One region of the Synechococcus sp. N5 genome, then DNA from elsewhere that is predicted to be linked to it. Evidence: predicted binding sites of a transcription regulator. Region 1 holds the regulator's gene; each other region holds the start of a gene.
The links. Region 1 encodes NtcA, which controls nitrogen genes in cyanobacteria. Its sites were predicted from a motif close to GTANCNNNNGNTAC; they were not measured.
Positions count from the first base shown of each region.

Region 2: the regulator NtcA is predicted to act here: its motif matches at 4,066-4,079, upstream of DXY03_RS07065 (molybdenum cofactor guanylyltransferase).
Region 3: the regulator NtcA is predicted to act here: its motif matches at 1,547-1,560, upstream of glnA (type I glutamate--ammonia ligase).
Region 4: the regulator NtcA is predicted to act here: its motif matches at 3,587-3,600, upstream of DXY03_RS08620 (DUF4278 domain-containing protein).

Region 1 covers NZ_UCNI01000006.1:28,772-34,347, reverse strand. Annotated here, with positions in the region: gene pth (aminoacyl-tRNA hydrolase) at 1-382, shown strand, start outside; gene DXY03_RS05585 (DUF3146 family protein) at 382-639, shown strand; gene DXY03_RS05580 (resolvase) at 617-1,063, opposite strand; gene DXY03_RS05575 (DUF3084 domain-containing protein) at 1,060-2,211, opposite strand; gene ntcA (global nitrogen regulator NtcA) at 2,239-2,955, opposite strand; gene rph (ribonuclease PH) at 3,014-3,757, opposite strand; gene DXY03_RS05560 (cob(I)yrinic acid a,c-diamide adenosyltransferase) at 3,903-4,502, shown strand; gene dcd (dCTP deaminase) at 4,502-5,095, shown strand; gene thyX (FAD-dependent thymidylate synthase) at 5,106-5,576, opposite strand, start outside.
Region 2 covers NZ_UCNI01000006.1:323,015-328,590, reverse strand. Annotated here, with positions in the region: gene DXY03_RS07085 (alpha-E domain-containing protein) at 1-963, shown strand, start outside; gene DXY03_RS07080 (transglutaminase family protein) at 936-1,835, shown strand; gene DXY03_RS07075 (hypothetical protein) at 1,823-2,314, opposite strand; gene DXY03_RS07070 (GTP 3',8-cyclase MoaA) at 2,394-3,437, opposite strand; gene DXY03_RS07065 (molybdenum cofactor guanylyltransferase) at 3,434-3,994, opposite strand; gene DXY03_RS07060 (NarK family nitrate/nitrite MFS transporter) at 4,293-5,576, shown strand, end outside.
Region 3 covers NZ_UCNI01000001.1:399,612-405,187, forward strand. Annotated here, with positions in the region: gene glnA (type I glutamate--ammonia ligase) at 60-1,481, opposite strand; gene DXY03_RS02360 (allophycocyanin subunit beta) at 1,688-2,212, shown strand; gene DXY03_RS02365 (alanine--glyoxylate aminotransferase family protein) at 2,308-3,504, shown strand; gene DXY03_RS02370 (nucleoside deaminase) at 3,476-3,979, opposite strand; gene DXY03_RS02375 (aminotransferase class V-fold PLP-dependent enzyme) at 4,020-5,429, shown strand; gene DXY03_RS02380 (YcjF family protein) at 5,551-5,576, opposite strand, start outside.
Region 4 covers NZ_UCNI01000007.1:86,854-92,429, forward strand. Annotated here, with positions in the region: gene DXY03_RS08600 (GIY-YIG nuclease family protein) at 1-491, shown strand, start outside; gene DXY03_RS08605 (leucyl aminopeptidase) at 548-2,017, shown strand; gene DXY03_RS08610 (hypothetical protein) at 2,014-2,250, shown strand; gene DXY03_RS08615 (hypothetical protein) at 2,251-2,433, opposite strand; gene DXY03_RS12320 (hypothetical protein) at 2,657-2,824, opposite strand; gene DXY03_RS12325 (hypothetical protein) at 3,052-3,204, opposite strand; gene DXY03_RS08620 (DUF4278 domain-containing protein) at 3,339-3,506, opposite strand; gene DXY03_RS08625 (DUF3104 domain-containing protein) at 3,696-3,986, opposite strand; gene DXY03_RS12330 (hypothetical protein) at 4,218-4,370, shown strand; gene DXY03_RS12485 (hypothetical protein) at 4,398-4,577, opposite strand; gene msrA (peptide-methionine (S)-S-oxide reductase MsrA) at 4,925-5,548, opposite strand; gene lpxB (lipid-A-disaccharide synthase) at 5,545-5,576, opposite strand, start outside.

The DNA of each region.
Region 1 (5,576 bases):
GGCTCTCGATTGGTTCGGCCTGGAGCCTCACCAATTGTTGGTGCTGGTGGACGACATGGACCTTCCGCTGGGTCGTTTGCGGTTGCGGGCCCAGGGCAGTGCCGGCGGGCACAACGGTTTGCGCAGCACCATTCAGCATCTCGGTACCCAGGGGTTCCCCAGGCTGCGGATCGGCATTGGTGCGCCGGCTGAGAACCCTGCCGAACGCCGCGCCCGAACGGTGTCCCATGTTCTTGGTCCGTTCAGCAAGGCGGAGCAACCCTGTGTCGGCGCTGTTCTCGATGCTGTTCTGGATGGGATTCAACGTCTTCAGCGCCAGAGCTTTGAGCGCGCTGGAACCTGGATCAACGGGTTCCGTTATGACCTGGAGTCGGTCGACTGATGCCGGCACTTCCGGCGACAACGGCTCATTTGCGGGTGCTCCGCCAGTGTTTTCAAGCCAAGTGCGTGGAGGGTGAAGTTTCTGCTGGAGGGTTTGAGTGGCAGTTTTCCTGGGCCTTTGATCGCGGTGAACTGGTAGTGGAGCCATCCCTGGGACGTGCCCTGATCGAGGATGCCCTGCGGCGGTTTCTTGTGCGTTCTGATTACAGGCTGGAACCGGGGGGTGATTACACCTTCATGGTCCGGGCCAGGTTCTGAGCGAGAACGTGGGATCAGGCTCAGGCCATTTCAGGCGGCATTGCAGGTGCTCCTCAAGCATCACCAAAGCTGCAACAGCATCCAGATCCACCGGTGGAATGCGCAGTCCTGCCGGCAGCATCCGTCGCCAACCTCGAGCCGGCCATAGCGCCCAGTAACGCTGTCTTGCCCTCAGGGTTGTTCCCTGCTCCTGAACCACGGTGAGATGGCCCAGCCGTTCCAGTCGCTGGATCCAGGTTCTGCTTCCCGTGCCATCGCCGATCAGGATGCGGTCGAGAGCTTGGTCTTGATTCCACTGCTCCAGCCAGGGTTCGACGGCCTCCGGGGCCAGCACATGCCCTTCGCGCACGAGGCCGAGCTGAAGATCGGCCAGCACAAGACCACATTTGCAGCGGCCTGGATCGAGGACGGCCACCCGTTTCATGGGGAGGCCTGAATGGTGACGACGACAGGATCGGCACTGTCGCTGACCCCTGCGGAAATCACGTCCAAGACCACGCTTTGGCTGGGTCCTTCCATAAGGGTCTGGGCCAGTTGGGAGAGGGCTGATCCATCGAACTGAAGGCCTTCGGTCAGGGATCCCCGCCGCTGCACTTCGGCATAGGCCGAGGCCAGGAGAAGGTTCAATCGTGTGCGAATGCCCTCTGGAGTGCGTTCATCCGGTTGCAGTGTGGTGGTGGCCAGCACGTCACCGCGTTGCGTCACCGGCCGGTTTGGACGCACCTCGGGGAAGGCGTACACCGCTGTTTCGCCCCGCAGCACGTTGGTGGCTGAGCGCAGCGAGATCACCCAGATCTCCGGTTTGCGGATGATCCTTTGCAGGCGTTCCACATCGCTGCGCGGAACGCGGATCAACTGCCGTTCGGGTGCTTCGCCAGGTCGCACTTTCCCGTAGGCGTTGAGATTGGCCTCCTGCAACAGCCTGTCGACAGCCTGTTTGGCCTGGTCCGGAGCATCGAGTCGAACCGTTGCTCTTGCCAAGGTCTGTCCGCTGCTGATCACCACAGATCCACGCCTCAAGGCGACCAGATTGCGTTCCAGTTCTTTGAGTTCCTGCTCACCGGCTCGGATGCGGCTGCGAACGCTGTTGAGTTCGGCTTCCGTGCGCTGGATGTCCGCATCGCGGGAGGCGATGTCCTGGCTGAGGCGTTCACGTTCGGCTTTGAGTTGGGCCAGCTCCTTTTGAAGAGGAGCGAGTTCGAGGCGCAGGGTGTTGGCCCGTTGCTGCGATTGCTCGAGCTCAATGGCGATCCGTTTGGTTTCTGTTTGGGTCTTGTCTCGTTCCCGCTCGGCTGCCTCCAGCTGCTGACGGCTGTCTTGGAGTTTCTCCTGCAGGGCATCCAGTTCAAACAGGCCAACCCGCAACTGCCGGCTCACCAGAAGCATCAGGCCAAGTGAGAGTGCGCTGATCAGGCTGCCGGTCAACACCGTGATCAAAACGGCGGTGCGCCGTGGGCGCATGCTGAACAAACTCAGTCGCGCTTTGCCGACGCGGCTGCCCAAACGGTCGCCCAGGGTCGACAGCACGCCCCCGAGCACCAACAGAACCAGAATCAGTGCCCAGCCGCTCATGGCTGCACAAGTCGGGCGATGGCAGGCCTAGCTGAAGCGTTTGGCCAGCGCGATCGGATCCAGAACCGTGATTTTCTTGCGGTCAATCTGAACCAAACCGGATTGACGCAAGTCTCCCAGCAGACGCGTGATTGTCACGCGTGTTGAGCCAATTGCTTCAGCGATGGCCTGATGGGACAGGCGCAGGTCGATGGTGATGCCCAGCTCATCTGCCACGCCGAAGTCCCTGCAAAGCACCAGCAGGAAGCTCACCAGTCGGGATGACATGTCCCGATGGGTGAGGGTTTCAATCATCGTCTCGGTCTGCAGAATCCGGCTGGAGAGACCCTGAAGCAAGCGCAGGCCAACGCTGGTGTCTGCTTCGATGGCGGCCTTCACGGAGGTCGCTGGTGCAGTCACCATTTCGACCCGGGTAAAGGCCACAGCGTGATAGAACCGGTCGGACCGTTGACCTGTCAGCAGTGACAGCACCCCGAAGAGGCTGTTCTCGCGGAGCAGGGCCACGGTGATCTCTTCTCCCGATTCGTAGACGCGGGACAGACGAACGGCTCCCCGGCGGATCAGATACACCCGTTCTGCGGGATCTCCGGGGAAGAAGATGGTCTTGTTGCGATCCACCAGTTCACTGCTGGCGCCATCGAGATCCCGGATGATCTCCAGCAGAGAACGGTTGGCGGGCTCTGCGCTGGGAGCTGGAGCCACCATCTGCGGGGCGTATCGGCTGAAACCTCGGCTACTGGTCATGACATCCCCCTTGTGTGGCGAAGTTACGGAGCCGGCGGTGGCCGCCATGTAGCGGTTATTACGTAACGCTGCTGTGCTCCTTGAAGGCCTGGCGTTGCGCCTGCATCAGGGATGTCAATCCCGGCTCTGCTAAATCCAGCAGCTCATTGAGTTGCCTGCGACTGAAGGGCGCACCCTCCGCAGTTCCCTGGATTTCCAGCAGACGGCCATCGCCGGACTGCACAACGTTCAGGTCCACCTCGGCTCGGCTGTCTTCGCTGTAGTCCAGATCCAGCAAGGCCTGGCCATCAACCAAGCCCACGGATACAGCCGCCACCTGATCGATCAGGGGTGATTGCTCCAGCACTCCCTGGTCCACCAGGGATCGGCAGGCTTGGTCCAGGGCGAGCCAAGCCCCGGTGATCGAGGCCGTCCGGGTGCCGGCGTCCGCTTGGATCACGTCGCAGTCGATCAGCAAGGTGCGCTCTCCTAGACGCTTCATGTCGATCACGGCGCGCAGGCTTCGGCCGATCAGCCGCTGAATTTCCTGAGTGCGGCCCGAGAGTTTCATCAGCTCCCGTGATTGTCGCTGTGGGGTGGATCCGGGCAGCAACCGGTATTCGGCGCTGAGCCATCCCAATCCTTCTCCCTTGCGCCAGCGGGGAACTTTGTCCTCTAAGCAAACGCTGCAGAGAACAGCGGTTCGGCCGGTGTGAACCACAAGGGAGCTCAAGGCAAACCCCATGGGATTCCAGGTCACCGAGAACGGTCGCAACTGCTGCGGGCGACGGCCATCAGTGCGTTGTTCAGGGGATTGGCTCATCGGTGGTGTGCAGTTCGTCAAGCCTCGCAGGCGGTTGGTTCTCGCACTGTCCAAACACCATGGGTGGTGTCAATCCCCTTGTGGAATGTGATCTCGCCGCTACATTCAAGGTCTTGCCGGGGTCGCCCGGACAGATGCTTCCGTGATGACCACAAGCCTCGCCGACCCCCAATCCTTCCAAAATTCCCTGGATCGGGATCAGCAGGCCTTGCAACGGGCGGGCCTGAGGCCCTTGCCTGCCGTCTCTGATCCGCCACCCCTACATCTGGTGGCTCCCGAAGGGCAGCTGCAAGTGCATACGGCGCCTTATCGAGGCAGTTTCGCCAGTGTTCTCAGCCAGGCCATGCGAGCTGCCGGCTTGGGCAGTCGTGTTCTGATCAGTCAGTTCCTCAAAGGGGGCGTGCAGCAGGGACCGGCCGGCCGGGTGCAGCTCTGCGGAGGCCTCGTCTGGCTGCGGCCGGAAGTGCCCCTCTGCCTCTCCTCGCCGGGGCATCCCGGTGGTGCGGAGGCGGTGGCTGAGGTTTGGTCCATCTGCCGTCAGCATCTGATCCAGGGAGATCTCGATCAGCTGGTGTTGGATGAACTCGGCCTTGCCGTGGCCTTCGGATACCTGGATGAGGCGGACGTGATTGCAGCCCTTGAGCAGCGGCCCGCTTCGATGGATGTGATCATCACTGGACCTGCCATCCCCGCCGGTGTGGTGGAGATGGCAGATCAAGTCACGGAGTTGCGCCGAGGTTTCTGATGCTCAAGTGCGATCGCTGGATCACTGAACAGGCCGGGCAGGGAATGATCGAGCCATTCCAGAGCGGTTTGGTCCGTCACCTGGAGCCGGAGCAGAAGCTGCGGCCAGTGCTGAGTTTTGGTTGCTCCTCCTACGGCTATGACCTACGCCTTTCTCCCCAGGAATTTCTGATCTTCCGGCATGTTCCAGGCACGGTGATGAACCCCAAGAGGTTCAACCCGGCCAACCTCGAACCCACTCCCCTTCATGAGGATGAAGATGGGCGATATTTCATTCTCCCGGCCCATTCCTATGGCCTCGGTGTGGCCCTGGAGAAGTTGAGGGTTCCCCCCAACATCACCGTGATCTGTTTGGGCAAGAGCACCTATGCCCGCCTTGGAATCATCGTGAACACCACCCCGGCAGAAGCGAGCTGGGAGGGTCACCTCACCCTTGAATTCAGTAACAGTTCTGGTGCTGACTGCCGCATCTATGCCGATGAGGGCATCTGTCAGCTGTTGTTTTTTGAGGGTGATCCCTGCTCGACCACCTACAGCGATCGACAAGGCAAGTACCAGCACCAACCGGAACGGGTGACGCTGGCCAAGGTTTAGTTCTCTCTGATTAGGGGGCCAAACGCGCCCGGTGCAGCCTGCTCTTCTCGTACCAGGCTGCAAATTCAGGGGCCCACTCCACCATGTGGGGCCACATCAGATCACAGAGCTGGCGAATCTCCAGCTGTGCATCGAGCTTGGCCCGCAGGTCCATGAAGTGCAGGAATGCCCGCAGGCTGAAGCTCACCACAAAATGCTGGCGGTAGTCGAAGGGAAGGATGCCGCGGGCGTGCTCCTCGGCGAAGCCCGCCCTGAGCAGATCCCTGTAGCGCTCGGCGGCGCTACGGCAGAGATCAAGATCCTGTTGGCGTAGTGCTTCGGTGTAGGTGTATTTCTTGCCCTGCCGATCGCTGTACTCGCCGATGGGCCTCAGATAGAACACCTCTTCCAGGTCCAGGGCTCCATCCGCTGCACGGCAGATGCGTTCACCGGTGTAGCGCATCGACTGCACATCGAAGCTCACCCCAACCCGGTGGGTGCG
Region 2 (5,576 bases), 290 kb from region 1:
ATCAACCGCTATCTGGAACGGGCCGAAAACATCTCGCGCTTTCTGGAAGTGAGTGAAGCGATGGCATTGGACTGTCCTCCGGGCAGCGCCGAACCGTGGCTGCCGCTGGTGGAGGTGACGGGAGATCGCCACCGCTTCGATACGGCCTACCCCGGTGCCACGCCCAAACAGGTGGTGCGCTTCCTGCTGCTGGACCGCAGCAATCCCAACAGCATCGTGAGTTGCATTGCGATGGCCCGGGAAAACGCACGGCAGATCAGGGATGTGATCACCACGGAGATGTGGGAGCAGATCAATGATCTGCACTGGAGCCTGCAGGACGACGAAGACATCTGGCGGGAACCGGTGCAGGAGCAACTGCGGATCATCCGCCGCGGCTGCCAGCTCGTGTACGGGATCACCGACACCACCCTGAGCCGTGATCTGAGTTGGCTGTTCAGTCAGCTGGGACGTCTGATCGAACGGGCCGACAAAACCTCCCGCATCCTCGACGTCAAATATTTCCTGCTGCTGCCCTCTCCTGAGGAGGTGGGCGGCGTGCTGGATGAACTGCAATGGATCACCCTGCTGCGCACAGCGGGGGCTTATCAGATGTACCGACAGAGCATGCAGCACGCGATCAGCCCTGCCTCCGTGGCCCGCTTTTTGCTGCTGGACCCCATCTTTCCTCGCTCGGTGCGTTACTGCCTGCAGGGCATCAGCGACACCTTGCAACAGATCCAGCAGCAGCCAAACCAAGACACACCGGATGACCTCGACTGTTTGCGCGGACAACTCCTCGCCCGCTGGAGCTATGTGCGGATCGACAACCTGATCGAAGCCGGTCTGCATGAAGCCATTGACCAGCTTCAGCAGGACCTCAACCAACTCCACAACCTGATCCAGACCCGCTACTTCACCAGCGCCGACCTCCGTTCCACCCCCACCGATCCCGCATGCGTGCTTTTATCGTTCACCGCCTGACGTATCGGTATGACGCCCCTGTTGTCCTGGGGGAACATCGCCTGTGTCTGAGGCCTCGGGGGCAGGGGTTTCAGACCCTGTTGGAGCATCAGCTGAGCGTGCTGCCGGAACCGGAGCAACGTCGGGAACTGGTGGCCGCCAGCGGCGATGAAATCCAACGGCTCCGTTTTCTCGGCAGCACCGATGAACTGGTCTTTGAAGCCCGCAGCCTGGTGGAGACCCGGCCAGCACCCCCGCTGGAAAGCTGCTTCAACGGTCTGGAACCACCCCTGCCCTACCCACGCGGCCATCTCAACAGCGACCTTCAGGGGGCCCTGGAGGGCTGGTTGCCCAACGGCCAGCACGAACCCGCGGCCATCGACCTCACCCAGGAAGCCCTGATGGGCAGCAACCAGCAGACCCTGGCTTTTCTGAAGCAACTGATTGAGCTGATTCAGGAGCGGGTGAAATACACCCAACGCCATGTGGGCCCCGCCTGGCCGGCGGGTCGAACCCTGCGGGAGCGGATCGGCTCCTGCCGTGATCTGGCCATGCTGATGGTGGCCTGCTGCCGCGTGGTGGGTCTCCCCGCCCGCTTCGTGAGTGGCTATCAACTGCAGCAGCCTGCTCCGAAGGAGTACGACCTGCATGCCTGGGCGGAGGTCTACCTGCCGGGAGCGGGCTGGCGGGGCTTTGACCCCAGTGCGGGGATGGAAGTGAACGAGCGCTATGTGGTGCTGGCCACCTCCTCCAAGCCGGAACTCACCGCAGCCGTGAGCGGCAGCTTCAGCGGCCCCCCAGGAACAAACAGTGAATTGACCTGGCAAATTCAGATCACCGAAGAAGCCTCCACAACGGAAACCTCCTCACGCAACCTGTTTCAAGCCGCCTGAAGCAACGGTTCCACCCCGTGCAACTGGGGCTTCGGCGCCGAGCTGTGGGTGGCTGCCATCAAGGCCGGGATCTCGGCGCTGTTGTAGACGCGGAATTCACGCACCAGAGAAGCACCCTCCTCACGAACCGCCTGGTTCAGAACGACGGAACCATCGGGATCGGAGATCGAACGGTGGAAGGTGCCAGGAGGGATGCGAAGGATGTCACCACCGCTCTCGAGCCGAACAATGTGGAACGGCTGTTCCCAGGCCAGATTCACCAGGAAGAAGGTTCTGCCGCCACTGGCCGCAAGCAGATTGTCTTCCTGATGAGGATGCAGATAGAACTGCCAGGCTCCACTCTCCGGATCGTTGGGGGGCGACACGGCGGGGCCGCTGTGAATCACCAGGTCGCGCGCGTTCGAGGTGTCCACGGTGACGTCGAAAAAACGAACCGACGGAGTGTCGCGGAAGCGCTCGTAGGCCAGCAGTTCAAACATGTCGATGGATCCTGCGGGATCCTTCAGCTGCCCCGTTGTACCGAGGGCATCACGCAAAAACGGTGACGATCACGACGGTTCAGCCCCCCAGATACGCCATTTCCGCATGGGTTGACGCAACGGCAGCTGGATCACGCTCCTCGCTGTAGCGGTCTTGACGCCGCTGCCAGAGCTGGCGCATGGCCTTCTCAAGCTGACGCTCCGAGGCGAGAGCGGGCTTGAGATCGGTGCCTTCAGCAGAAAACAAGCAGGTGAACGCCTGCCCATCGGCGGTGACACGCAAGCGGTTGCAATCCCCACAGAACGGCTCACTGATGGAGGCGATCACACCGATGGAACCGGTGCCATCGCCATAACGCCAACGCCGGGCCGTCCCACCCCGCGGGCGACCCAAAGGCTCCAGGGGCCAACGGGCATGAATGTGCTCCACCATCTGCGCCGCCGGCAACACCTGATCCAGCGTCCACTGGTTGCGGTTGCCCACATCCATGTATTCGATCAAACGCAGCTCCATCCCCTGCTGCCGGGCCAAACCGGCCAAGGGCAACAGCTGATCGTCATTGATCCCCCGTTGGATCACGGCATTGAGCTTGAGCTCGCGGCATGAGGGATCAAAGCCAGCGGCGCAGGCCGCCGCGATGCCGTCCTGCACCTGGCGCACGAGGCGGTCTCCAGCCACGGCACCACCCTGGAGACCAGCCATGCGCGCCGCTGCCTCCCCTTCTGCCGCATCCAGGCTGATCGTGATGCGATCCAGCCCTGCGGCACGCAACGCCCGCGCCATCGGTTCCGACAACAGCACCCCGTTGCTGGTGAGCGCCACGGCCTGCAAACCAGCGATCGGATCCGAACGATCCCGCCGGGCCTGGGCCACCGCCTCCAACAACGGCAACAAGCGCCGGCTCAACAACGGCTCTCCACCGGTGAGCCGCAGCGTCTGTGCCCCCAGGCGCGCGGCCACACGAATCACGCGCATCTGCTGCTCCAGCGTGAGCAGGCCAGGGGGCTCCTCCAGATCCGGACAGCAGTACGGACAGGCGAGATTGCAACGGGCCGTGAGCGACAACCGCAACACCCCGATGGGCCGGTTGAGGCGGTCTGCGAGCGGCAACGACGTGCTCATCCCTCCAACGCTGCCAGATCTGCAGGGCAATTGGCATTCACCAACGCCTCTTTAGGCAAGCGCACCGCCTGATGGGGAACGCAAGCCAACCAATCCATCCAGCGCAACTCTCCGCGTTGCAGTTGCTGATCAAGGCAGGAGCGGAAGGGAGAACCGGAGGGGATCACCGCCAGCAACGGCTGAAGCCGTTGCCCGTCATGGGCCACTGCTGCTTGATCGGGGGCACGATTCCAGGCTGCGATCAGCTGCCGGACAACGGCGGTGCGCAAACGGGGCATGTCCACCGGCAGCACCAACAAAGCGTCCCCAGGCCGAGACGGCAACAGCCTGGCCAGCGCCTGCAGAGGACCATTCCAGGGAGGGGGCTCCAGCAGCACGGAACATCCCGGCCGGTGGGCCAGCAGCTCTGCGTGGGCGGCATGACGACTCAACACCTGCACCGGATAACCGAGGGGCAACAGCTGGTCGACCAGGGCCTTGAGCCAGACACCACCGGAGGGATGCGGCAGGAGGGCCTTGTCACGCCCCATGCGACGGCTGCTTCCGCCACTGAGCACACAAACTCGCAAGCCTTAGTTCACATCGCCAACAAACAATCTGCACCAGCGGAGTCCAACAACCCACAAAAGTTGCAACCGCTACCAAATCATTGCTGTACAAGAACGTCTAATCCGATCAATCAGCCCCGTTGATGTTTGCTTCGGTACAGAAAAGCAGAAATCGGTAACCAATCTGACCAAACACGGGCCCGACGAATTGATTAACTGCGCGGGTCAAACGGATTCTCTTTTCGACCGTTTTGCCATCCCCGGGCACCCTTCCTTTTGAAGCCCGAGGTTCCATTTCTTCTCCTCAATGCTTGGCGACCTCTGGTCGTTCCAGGGCAGGTACCGAACCCTTCACCTGACCTGGATCGCCTTCTTCCTGACCTTCGTGGTCTGGTTCAACCTGGCCCCTCTGGCCACCACCGTGAAAGCGGACCTGGGACTGACCGTTGGTCAGATCCGCACCGTGGCCATCTGCAACGTGGCCCTCACCATTCCGGCGCGCGTGCTGATCGGCATGCTCCTGGACAAATTCGGACCCCGGATCACCTACTCCTCGATCCTGGTGTTCTCGGCGATTCCCTGCCTGCTGTTTGCATCCGCTCAGGACTTCAACCAGCTGGTGGTGGCCCGTCTGCTGCTCTCCATCGTTGGCGCCGGCTTCGTGATCGGCATCCGCATGGTGGCCGAGTGGTTCCCGCCCAAGGAAATCGGCCTGGCTGAAGGCATCTACGGCGGCTGGGGCAACTTCGGCTCCGCCTTCTCCGCCCTCACCATGGTGGCCCTCGCTGGCTTCCTCTCCTTCTCCGGCGGCTTCGAACTGCCCACCGGCGCTGTTCTGAACTGGCGCGGTGCTATCGCCCTGACCGGCATTGTCTCCGCCGTTTACGGCCTCTTCTACTTCTTCAACGTCACCGACACTCCCCCCGGCAAGACGTATCAGCGCCCGGCGAAATCCGCCGGCCTGGAAGTCACCTCCATGCGCGACTTCTGGGGTCTGCTGGGCATGAACGTGCCTTTCGCAGCCATCCTCTGCGTGCTCTGCTGGCGCCTTTCCAAGGTGGGCTTCCTCACCGCAAGCACCTACCCCCTGGCCCTCGGTGCCGTTGCCGTCTGGTTTGCCTTCCAGACCTGGGGAATCATTCGCACCAACCGCGACCTGATCCTCGGCAACAAGGTTTATCCCAAGGAAGATCGCTACGAGTTCCGCCAGGTGGCGATCCTCGAGCTCACCTACATCGTGAACTTCGGCTCTGAACTGGCCGTGGTTTCGATGCTGCCCACCTTCTTTGAAACCACCTTCGATCTGCCGAAGGCCACCGCCGGAATCCTGGCGTCCTGCTTCGCTTTCGTGAACCTGGTCGCCCGCCCTGCTGGCGGTCTCATCTCCGACCGCGTCGGCAGCCGCAAGAACACCATGGGCTTCCTCACTGCCGGTCTCGGCGTGGGCTACCTGGTGATGAGCATGATCAAGCCCGGCACCTTCACCGGCACCACCGGCATTGCCGTTGCCGTGGTGATCACCATGCTCGCTTCGTTCTTCGTGCAGTCCGGTGAAGGCGCCACCTTCGCGCTGGTGCCCCTGGTCAAGCGT
Region 3 (5,576 bases), on a different contig from region 1:
AGCAGTCCACAAAAAAACCCGCCTCCTTGGAGGCGGGTCGTGGGTTGCAGGGGCGCTGATCAAGCGTCGTAGTACATGGTGAATTCGTGGGGGTGCGGCCGCTGGCGCAGCTGTTGCACCTCCTCGTACTTCAGGTCGATCCAGTTGTCGATGAAGTCGTCGCTGAATACACCGCCGGCGGTGAGGAAGCCGCGATCGGCATTCAACGCTTCCAGGGCACCGTTGAGGGATGCGGGGACCGTGGCGATCTTCGAGAGCTCTTCAGCCGGAAGTTCGAACAGGTCGCGATCTTCTCCATCGCCGGGATCGATCTGGTTCTTGATGCCGTCCAGACCAGCCATCATCATGGCGCTGAAGGCCAGATAGGGGTTGGCGAGGGCATCGCCGGAGCGGAACTCGAGGCGCTTGGCCTTCGGGCTCGGGCCGGTGAGCGGGATCCGCACGGCGGCAGAGCGGTTGCCCTCGGAGTAGACGAGGTTCACCGGGGCTTCGAAACCGGGCACCAAACGCTTGTAGCTGTTGGTGGTGGGGTTGGTGAAGGCCAGGAAGGCGGGGGCGTGCTTGAGGATGCCACCGATGTACCAGCGTGCCGTCTGCGAGAGGTTTGCGTAGGTGCCTTCGCCGAAGAACAGGGGCTGACCGCCTTTCCAGAGGCTCTGGTGCACGTGCATGCCGGAGCCGTTGTCGTTGAAGACCGGCTTGGGCATGAAGGTGGCTGTCTTGCCGTACTTCTTGGCCACGTTGCGCACGACGTACTTGTACGTCATCACGTTGTCGGCGGCCTGGATCAGCTCAGCAAATTTCATGCCGAGTTCGTGCTGACCCGCGCCTGCCACCTCGTGATGGTGCTTCTCGGTGGGAATGCCCAGCTGACCCATCAGCAGGAGCATCTCGGAGCGGATGTCCTGAGCGGTGTCGTTGGGAGCGACAGGGAAGTAGCCCTCCTTCTCCTGAATCTTGTAGGCGAGGTTGCCGCCTTCTTCGATCCGTCCGGTGTTCCAGCCCGCTTCGATCGTATCGACGCTGTAAAAGGAACCCCCTTCAGCCGAGTTGTAGCGGACGTCGTCGAAGAGGAAGAACTCCGGCTCAGGACCGAAGAAGGCCATGTCGGCGAGTCCGGTGCTGGCCAGATGATTCAGTGCCCGCTGGGCCAGGGCACGGGGGCAGCGCTCGTAGGGCTGGCCGGTGCGTGGCTCCTGAATCGAGCAGATCATGCTCAGGGTTTTGTGCCGGTAGAAGGGATCAACCCAGGCCGTGTTGGCGTCCGGCACCATGGCCATGTCGGAGGCCTGGATGCCTTTCCAGCCGCGGATGGATGAGCCGTCAAAAGCCAGGCCCTCCGTGAAGGATTCTTCCTCCAGCAGATCGGTGCACACCGTCAGGTGCTGCCACTTGCCGTGCAGATCGGTGAATTTGAGGTCGATCAGTTCGATGCCTTCGTCCTTGATCTGGCGCAGGACGTCCTGGGGGGATTTCGACATAAGAAGAGACTGCTCGACTGAATTGTGCAGTGATGTGACCGTATACAGCCACAAGACACCATTTTGTATCAAGAGGTACGTTTCAGCTGCTGGAAGGCGACTGCGTAACCGTTTCTGTCAACTTGGCTGAAATGCAGGCATGCCAAAGGATCTGCCCGCCTCAACGGTGTTAGCTTCCGCTGGGGATCCTCTGGAGATTCAGGGACATGCGCGATGCAATCAGCGGTCTGATCGGTCGTTACGACCAGCTGGGTCGCTATTTCGACCGCCCGGCGATCGACAGCATCAATGTGTATCTGGATGAATCGGCGCTGCGGATTCAGGCCGTAGAGCTGATCAACGGATCCTCGGCCGAGATTGTGCGTGAGGCGAGCCAGCGCCTGTTCCGGGATGAACCCGACCTGTTGCTGCCTGGCGGCAACGCCTACACCACCCGTCGGCTCGCCGCCTGCCTGCGGGATATGGACTATTTCCTGCGTTACGCCAGCTACGCCCTGGTGGCAGGTGACTCCACGATCCTCAATGAGCGTGTGCTGAACGGACTCGACGACACCTACAAGAGTCTCGGCGTTCCCACAGGCCCAACGGTCCGCAGCATCGTTCTGCTGGGAGAGGTTGTTTCCGAGATGCTTCTGGCAAACGGTGCTGCATCCGATCAGCTCGCCACCGTTCTTCAGCCGTTCGATCACCTGGCCAAGGGCCTGGGTGAAACCAATGTGCGCCAGCGCTGATCCAGCACGCTCAACGCAAGATCTGAACAGATTGCAATCAAGCCTCCCTCACCCCTTCCAAGGGGCGTGACTGCGTAGGCTCAACATTCGAACCAATGAACAGGGCTTTGGCGACGACGAACTCACTCCTCTCTGTTGACGATCGTCACCGCAAAGCCTTTGCACCGATCGGCACACCCGACCGCCTCCTGCTTGGACCAGGCCCCTCCAACGCCCACCCAACGGTTCTGAAGGCTCTGTCGCGAACCCCGATTGGTCACCTTGATCCTCTTTATGTGGATCTGATGGGCGAAGTGCAGGAACTTCTGCGTTACGCCTGGCAAACCGATAACCGCCTCACGCTTCCGATGAGCGGCACCGGCAGTGCTGCCATGGAGGCAACCATCGCCAACACCGTCGAGCCTGGAGACACCGTTCTGGTAGCGGTGAAGGGATATTTCGGCCTGCGACTGGCTGACATGGCCGGCCGCTATCGCGCTGAGGTGAAGACCATTGAAAAGCCCTGGGGTGAGTGGTTTTCCCTCGATGAGCTGGAAGCTGCCCTGATTGAGCACAAGCCCGCCATCCTGGCGATGGTCCATGCCGAAACCTCAACGGGTGTCTGTCAACCCATGGAGGGCATCGGCGACCTCTGTCGGAAGCATGATTGCCTTCTGCTGCTCGACACTGTCACCTCTCTCGGGGGCGTTCCGCTCTACATCGATGAGTGGAAAGTCGATCTCGCCTACAGCTGCAGCCAGAAGGGCCTGAGCTGCCCTCCCGGTCTCGGACCCTTCACCATGGGCCCCCGTGCCGAGGCCAAGATGACAGCCCGTCAGGGCAAGGGGCCCAACTGGTATCTGGACGTTTCCTTGCTGAACCAGTACTGGGGCAGCGACCGCGTCTACCACCACACCGCGCCGGTCAACATGAACTTCGGCATGCGTGAGGCCCTGCGTCTGCTGGCTGAAGAAGGTCTCGACCAGGCCTGGGCTCGCCATCGCAGCAATGCGGAGATGCTCTGGAAAGGCCTGGAAAGTCTCGGTCTTTCGATGCATGTGCCGGCCGAGCGCCGACTGCCCACCCTCACCACAGTTCGCATCCCTGAAGGTGTGGATGGCAAGGCCTTCAGTCAGCACCTGCTCAACAACCACGGCATTGAAGTTGGTGGTGGACTCGGCAGCCTGGCCGGCAAAATCTGGCGCATCGGCCTGATGGGGTACAACTCCACCCCTGAAAACGTGAACCGTCTGCTCAACCTGTTTGAGACAGAGCTGCCTCGCTTCAGCGGTTCCGTCGCCGCCGCCGCCTGAACCAGCGTTCCAGCTGCTCCCTCGCCTCGGGTTCGCGCACGCCCTGAATCACGTTCATGTGGTGATGGGCACTGGCATGGGTGGAGAGGTCAAGGCTTCCCCCCAGGCCACCGCGCTTGGGATCTGATGCCGCAAAAATCACAGTTCCCATGCGGGCCTGCACCAAGGCCCCCGCACACATGGGGCAGGGTTCGAGGGTGACGATCAGGGTGCAGTTGTTGAATCTCCAGTCGTCCTGAACGATCGCTGCCTGTTGCAAGGCCACCAGTTCGGCATGCCCGAGGGGATCCCTGTCGTTCTGGCGCCGGTTCCGCCCATGGCCGATGGCTCGGCCCTGTCCATCCAGGATCACTGCGGCCACCGGAACTTCTCCTTCCGCTCCAGCCTCCTCAGCGCGCTGGAGCAGAACATCCATCCAGCGAGTGAACTCATCCCGCTGATCCACTGCTGTTCCACGTTGTCCTTTGAGCACCATCCCACGAGACGCGAAGATCGGTGCAGTTCACGGATCTCCGTTGCAAGCCTGTTCCGAGTCTCAGCACCCACCGGATCGGCTTGCTCCGTTCGCCATCCCCTCGGCCGAAGACCCGGTGCTGAGGAACTTCCTGCATCGCAGTTCGGATCTGCTCTGCCGTTGGATCGGCTCCGCTGATCGATCAAGCCCGGTCCCCGTCATGCGGCCCTTGCCTGACGTGGCACCAGGGCTTGATGGGGCCAGCGTTGAATCGCTACTCAGTGATCTTCAGCAGGTGATGGATGGGGCGTATCAGCCGTCCCATCCCGGTGCTCTCGCCCATCTCGATCCGCCCCCGCTTACTGCGTCGATTGCGGCGGAATTGGTCTGTGCAGGTCTCAACAACAACCTCCTGGCCGAGGAGCTTTCGCCTGGTCTGACCGGCCTGGAACATGACCTCTGCCGCTGGTTCTGCCACAGGATTGGCCTGCCCGCCGGTTCCGGAGGGGTGCTGGCCAGCGGCGGGACCCTGAGCAATCTCATGGCCCTGGTGGCCGCACGGGCGGCGTCGAAGGCCAGCCATCGGGATCCTGTGCTGCTGTGCAGCCAAGACGCTCACGTCTCGATCAACAAGGCGGCAAAGGTGATGGGGCTGGCGGATGATGCCCTTCAGACGCTTCCCGTGGCCGCGGATGGTGGCCTTTGCCTCGAGGCTTTGGCCAAGCGTTTAAGAGCTCTGCAAGCGGCGGGGCGGCCTTGTCTGGCGGTGGTGGCCACGGCCGGCACCACGGTGCGCGGAGCCATTGATCCTCTCTCGGATCTGGCAATCCTCTGCCGTGATGCCGGAGTCTGGTTGCACATTGATGCGGCCATCGGCGGTGTGTTCGCCCTCACGGCCCGCCATGCCTCTCTGATGGATGGCATGGAATCTGCCGATTCGATCACGCTGAATCCACAGAAATTGCTGGGCATCACCAAGGCGTCATCCCTGCTGTTGCTTCGGGATCGAACCCATTTGCGTCAGGCCTTTTCAACAGGATTGCCCTACATGGAGGCGCCCAGGGGGATGGATCACGGAGGTGAGATCGGCTTGCAGGGCACCCGACCTGCAGAGATCCTCAAGCTTTGGCTGGGCCTGCGCCAGTTGGGCGAGGCGGGCATCGAAGCAACGCTCAGCGGAGCTTTGCAACGGCGAACCGCCTTCGCAGCCCAATTGGACCCGGAGAAGTTCACGTTGCTGGCGGGTGACCTGCACCTGCTGGCCTTTCATCCCAAACATGGAGATGCTGCTGCAGCCGGCCGTTGGAGTGAAGACACCCGGCAAATGCTGCTGTCTCACGGCTACATGCTGTCGCGACCGTTCTACGGCGACCGTTTCTGCCTCAAGGCGGTTTTTGGAAACCCCCACACCACGGCTCAGCACCTCAGCGACCTGTCGGGACGACTGAATGAATCGCTGGCTCCAGCCTGATCGTTCACAATCGCCATCGTTGGAGACGCTTCGATGCCGGAACAGCAGCAGGGTTCACGCTGGGTTGCCATCGTCACCGGGGCGATCTCCGTGGCGATTGGTGTGCTCTATCTGCTTCTGATCACCGTTCTGGATGCCCGGGGGCCG
Region 4 (5,576 bases), on a different contig from region 1:
CCTGGCAACAGCGGCTGCATGCCCATCAAGCGCCGCTGTTCCGCGGCGAACGTGCCAGCACGGCCCAGGGAGATCTGTTCGGTGCCAGCCCCGACGACGCTGCGGCGGCCATCGATCCACTGGCCCTGACCCCCCTGGCGATGAGTTTCTGGCGCTGGCCGGAACCGTCCCACCGCGGAGCAGCGATTTATCTGGTGATGGACAGGCCAGCCCAGCTGGAGCAGCCGCTTCTGCTCTATGTGGGCGAGACCCTGGCCGCCGAGCGCCGCTGGAAAGGTGATCACGACTGCAAGGCCTACCTCGCCGCCTACGGCGAAGCCCTGCAGCGCTGTGAGCTGAGCGCCCAGCTGAGCATCCGCTTCAGCTGTGATGTGCCCCGGGCCACCCGCGGCCGGCGGGCCCTGGAACAACAGCTGATCCAACGCTGGTGGCCGCCGTTCAACAAGGAAACCCGCCAGCGCTGGGCCACCCCCTTCACCGCAGAGCTCTGAGGGCCGAGGGAGTCGCACAGGATCGCTACGCTCATCCTTTGTTGACGCGTCCACTCATGCGCTTCTCCCTGTCCTCCGCCGGTTTGCAGGAGTGGAACGGCGATGTGCTGGCGGTGGGGCTGCCCCAGGGCGATATCGATGCCACGGCAACGGCCCTGGAACAACGCTTTGCCGGCATCACCGAGGCCCTCAAGCAGCAGGAGTTCAAAGGAAAGCCTGGAGATCAACTGGTGATCACGCCCCTGGGCGGGGGCCCGCAGCGCCTGGTGGTGCTCGGCCTGGGCGAGAGCGATGGAATCGACGCCGACCGCTTGCGCGGCGCCGCCGCCCGGGCCGCCAAGGCCGCCATCGGTTGTGAGGGCAGCCTCGGCCTGAACCTGCCCTGGGCGGGAACCGAGGCCACAGAAGCCGCCCGCATCTGTGCAGAAGCCGTCCGGCTCTGCCTCTACAAAGACCAACGCTTCCGCAAGGAGCCGGACCCGCGCCGGATCCCCGAGGCCCTGGAGCTGATCGACCTAAGCCCCGCCGCCGAAAGCGGCTTTGCGGCAGTGAATGCCACCTGCGCCGGTGTGGAACTGGCCCGAGAGCTGGTGGCGGCCCCTCCGAACGTGGTCACCCCGGCGGCCCTCGCCAACACAGCCGCAGGCATCGCCAAGGACCATGGCCTTGAACTCAAGGTGCTCGAGCGCAGCGACTGCGAAGCCAAGGGCATGGGGGCCTTCCTGGCGGTGAGCCAGGGCTCCGACCTACCCCCCAAGTTCATCCACCTGATCTATCGCCCCGAGGGCGAGGTGAAACGCCGCGTTGCCCTGGTGGGCAAAGGCCTCACCTTCGATTCCGGCGGGTACAACCTCAAGGTGGGGGCCGCCCAGATCGACATGATGAAGTTCGACATGGGCGGCAGTGCCGCTGTGATCGGTGCCATGCGCAGCATCGCCGAACTCAAGCCGGCTGGCGTTGAGGTGCACATGGTGGTGGCCTCCTGCGAAAACATGGTGAACGGCTCCGCCGTCCACCCCGGCGACATCGTCACGGCCGCCAACGGCATGACGATTGAGATCAACAACACCGACGCCGAAGGCCGCCTCACCTTGGCCGATGCCTTGCTCTATGCCTGTGAGCAGAAGCCCGATGCCGTGGTGGATCTGGCCACCCTCACCGGAGCCTGCGTGATTGCCCTGGGGGATGAGATGGCCGGGCTCTGGTCCAACAATGACGACTTGGCGGAGGCCCTCGATGCCGCCGCTCAGACGGGCGGTGAAGGGCTCTGGCGCATGCCACTGCGGCAGTCCTACAGGGATGGATTGAAGTCATTGCTGGCCGACATGAAGAACACCGGCCCGCGGCCCGGTGGTTCGATCACAGCAGCCCTGTTCCTCAAGGAGTTCGTGGCCAAAGACACGGCCTGGGCCCACATCGACATCGCCGGCCCGGTGTGGAGTGACAAGGGCAAAGGCGTCAATCCCGCTGGTGCCACCGGCTACGGCGTGCGCACCCTGGTGAACTGGGTGCTGGCTCAGTCATGAGCCGCTCCCCGGTGCGCTGGTACATCAAGGCCCAGCTGGGGGTGCTGCTGCTCCCGGTGGGCCTCTGCCTGTTCGGCGAGGCGGTGAGCCGCAAGGTGGTTCAGATGCTGGGCAAGGACGCAGGTCCCTGGTTCTGGTATGGAACCCTCAGCCTGATTTGCATCAACGCCGGCATCGGTCTGATGATCGACAGCGGACTGACCCGAGGCTTTCCAGGACGACGTCAGAACTGATCAGGAAGCAACAGCCTGCAATTCGAGGGAGCGGTCTGGTGTTTCCAATGCATGAATCTGCCACCGTGCTCGCTCGGAGCAAGTTTCCAACACACGATCAAGATCATCCGATGCGTGCTTCGGCGACGCGTAGGGACCGATATGACGGGTGCCAAGACCATCCTTAATGGTCAGCAGATACATACAACCCTCCTCTCACCGCCTGATCGTAAGCATGGGCTGAAGCATCGTCGATGGCCGGAAACCCGTCTGTTCACTGAGAACTTGCTGAATCAATCAGGCTGCCGCGCTTAATCTTTTCAACAGGTTAGATGTTGGTTTCTTAAGGAATTCGACCAAATCCGATCAAGTATCGGCCGGCGAAATCCCCTGGAGCGATACAGGGTATCGCTCCATTTCATCGGGCTCAGTTGGCTTCAGTGACAGCCACTGGAGCAGCAGACCTGCCAGACATCTCACGCAGAGAGCCAGCAGCACAGAGGGTTGAAAGCGCGATCGCAACCAGGGCGGCGCTGTTGATCAGCTTCAGCGCGACGGGCAGATGGGTGTTGACCATCTCACGGACGTTTGCCATGAAAAAAAGTTCATAGTGAACATCTTCATGGTGCGGCCCCTGTCAACGCAGCGAGGGCTCCCGCAGAGCACAGTCCTTTTTCTTGGGTCCCTCACACCAGAAGCGTTTTGTTGTGATGGCGACGACCAGCCCCTGGAGCCCAGGCCATCCTTAGAGGGCTTCTTTCGGTGAAGGGGCAATGCGTCGAACGCGGGGGTGCTTAGGGAACACCCCCCCTTTTTTGGGCATCAAGCCACAAGGACAAGGGCGATGTTGAGAATCGCCAGCCCCACCAAGAACACCGCCGCCAGCAACGCGGCTTCGGGGAAGAACTTGGCAATCACAAAACCCACCCCAAGAAACACCGAGGAGATCACGATGGCGGTGAGATCCGATCCCATCGGCGAATGCTGACTGGCTCGCACACAGGATGCCGGGATCTCCCTTGGACCGTGGCTTGCCTCCCTCCAGCTGCCCAACAAAAAACCCCTGCCCTTGAAAGGGGGCAGGGGCAGGAACCAACGGGCGCTTCGGGCTACTTGGTGCAGGTGACGCCCCGGTAGGTGAGGGTGCGACGGCTTTCGCCAATAAGTTCCTTGCGGCAGGTGTTGTAGTGCTCGCGGCGGTAGGTCAATTCAACGCAGGCCTTGGGAGTGGCTGGAGCTGCTGCATAGGTGTGGCCTCGATATAGAAGTGCAGTCATTGGATGTTCCTCGAAGAAATCCAAGTCCCCGTTCCATGGCTTGGAGCATCTGCGCCCCCTCAAGAGGGGGTGAACGTTTTGTAGCGGTTACTACAAACTACTTACAAGACAGCCGTCAAGCCCGTGTCGTTCACGCGAATACACACCGCCCCTTGATCAAGGCCCCTGCTCGATCAACGCCCTGTTCGATCAACAGCCCGAAGAGACAGGCGCACTGGCGGGCCATCCATCCATCGACCAGATCACATCCGAGACCGCATCGGCATTGATCCATTTGATGACGCCCGTATCCACGTCAGCCACCTGAAACAGAGACGGAAGCCTGGGGTGGCGAGCACTTCCCTCGCAGAAGAGCACCTGCCCCATCCACCAATCCCCTTGATCGAGCTGGTCTCCAGCGACGATCACAAAGTGCCCTGGGCGGACGTGGAGAAAGGGAGCCTCCGCCTTCACCGCGAGATCACCGTGATCAACCGACATGAGCCACCCACAAATCAGTACATCTGTACTCATAGCCATGTCGATATGGGTTTGGCAAGCCGTCAATCGCGCTGGCGTTGAACCGCGGACGTGTTGCCAGACACTGACGTAAGCACTTTTGCTCCCTGGACGTTGACCCGTGGGCGTCTAGGTTTCGACAGTCTTCAGACCCGTAGGCCCCCTTTCGATCGCACAAGGCCCTGAGCCTGCCGCCGTCGAGAACGCCAATCGATGACTGACCGCACTCTCAGCATTTCCGATGCCCTGCGCGAAGCGCAGCTGCAGCGCCTGGAAGCCTCCCTGGCCTGCAAGGCGGCATCCAAGCCTCAGGCCACGACACAGCCAGCAAAAGAGAAGGACAAGGACGCCAAAGCAAGCGACTGATCGCAACAGTCCCCACGCATTCCTTGATCAGATCGGCATATTGAGGAGCATCCGGCAACTGCCGGTGTCCTCAAGTGCTGTGCTGTGGAGTCGCTGCTCTCGATCCTGTTGGGCGTCTCCCTCGCGTGGGCGATCACGCGGGCGATCATCTGGCTGAGCGACCGTGCCCGCATCCGCGGGCGCTCTGCCGAGGAATGAGGCTGCCATCCTTGAGGTATGGACCGATCCCCTGCAGAACAGGAACTCAACCGCATTGAGCGCGAACTGGATGCGAACGAACCGGAGGCAAACCACCTGCGAAGCGGGGTGGTGGTCAGGGTGGTGAAGAACAGAGAGGAAAGTCAGACAGAGGAAAGTCAGACAACCGATCCCTGGATGTCGTGCTGGTCACAGCGCTGTTGCTATTCGTTGTTGCCGCAGCACTGGTGTTCGCAGGCCGGCTTAGCTCCACACAACGGATGCAACTAACAGCTGGTTCCGTCGGAGGAGCGGTTGGCCTGTTGCTCAGCTATGGCGTCGGAAGGCTGAGGCCTTAAGCCCATCGGAACTGAGCTTTACTTCCCCCAGGCGTTACCGGAGCGAGCGTTGTCGCCCCAGACGCTGTCGAGTCTGCGGTCACGACCGCAGCTGAACCGGTAGAAGTTGTATTTGACGGCGTTGTTCTCCGCGTAGTTCTGGTGGTATCCCTCGGCGGGCCAGAAGCGAGCCGCCTGCCGGAGCTCCACCTTCAAGGCAGACCGGGGTTGTCCGAGCTCACGGGCCGCCGCCGCCGCACTGGCCTCAGCCGCCTGAGCCTGGGCGTCATCAGCCGTGAAGATCACCGGCCGGTAGGCATCACCGCGGTCGCAGAACTGGCCGCCGCCATCGAGGGGGTCCACATTGCGCCAGTAGCTGCGCAGCAGCTCCGCGTAGCTGATCTGATCCGGATCAAAGCGCACCTGCACCGCTTCCTGATGCCCCGTCGTCTCACTGCTCACCTGCCGGTAGGTGGGGCGCTCCAGCTGCCCGCCGCTATAGCCGCTCACGGCATCACGCACCCCGGGAAGATGTTCCAGGTCGTGCTCCATGCACCAGAAACAGCCACCGGCAAAGACCGCCGTCTGCAGCTCAGCCATGGCGCGCTGGGGCCAACTGAGCAGCATCAGGCAGGTGAACAGCAGCAGCAGGGTTCGTTTCATCCGATCACCTGATCAAAGATGGCCTTGG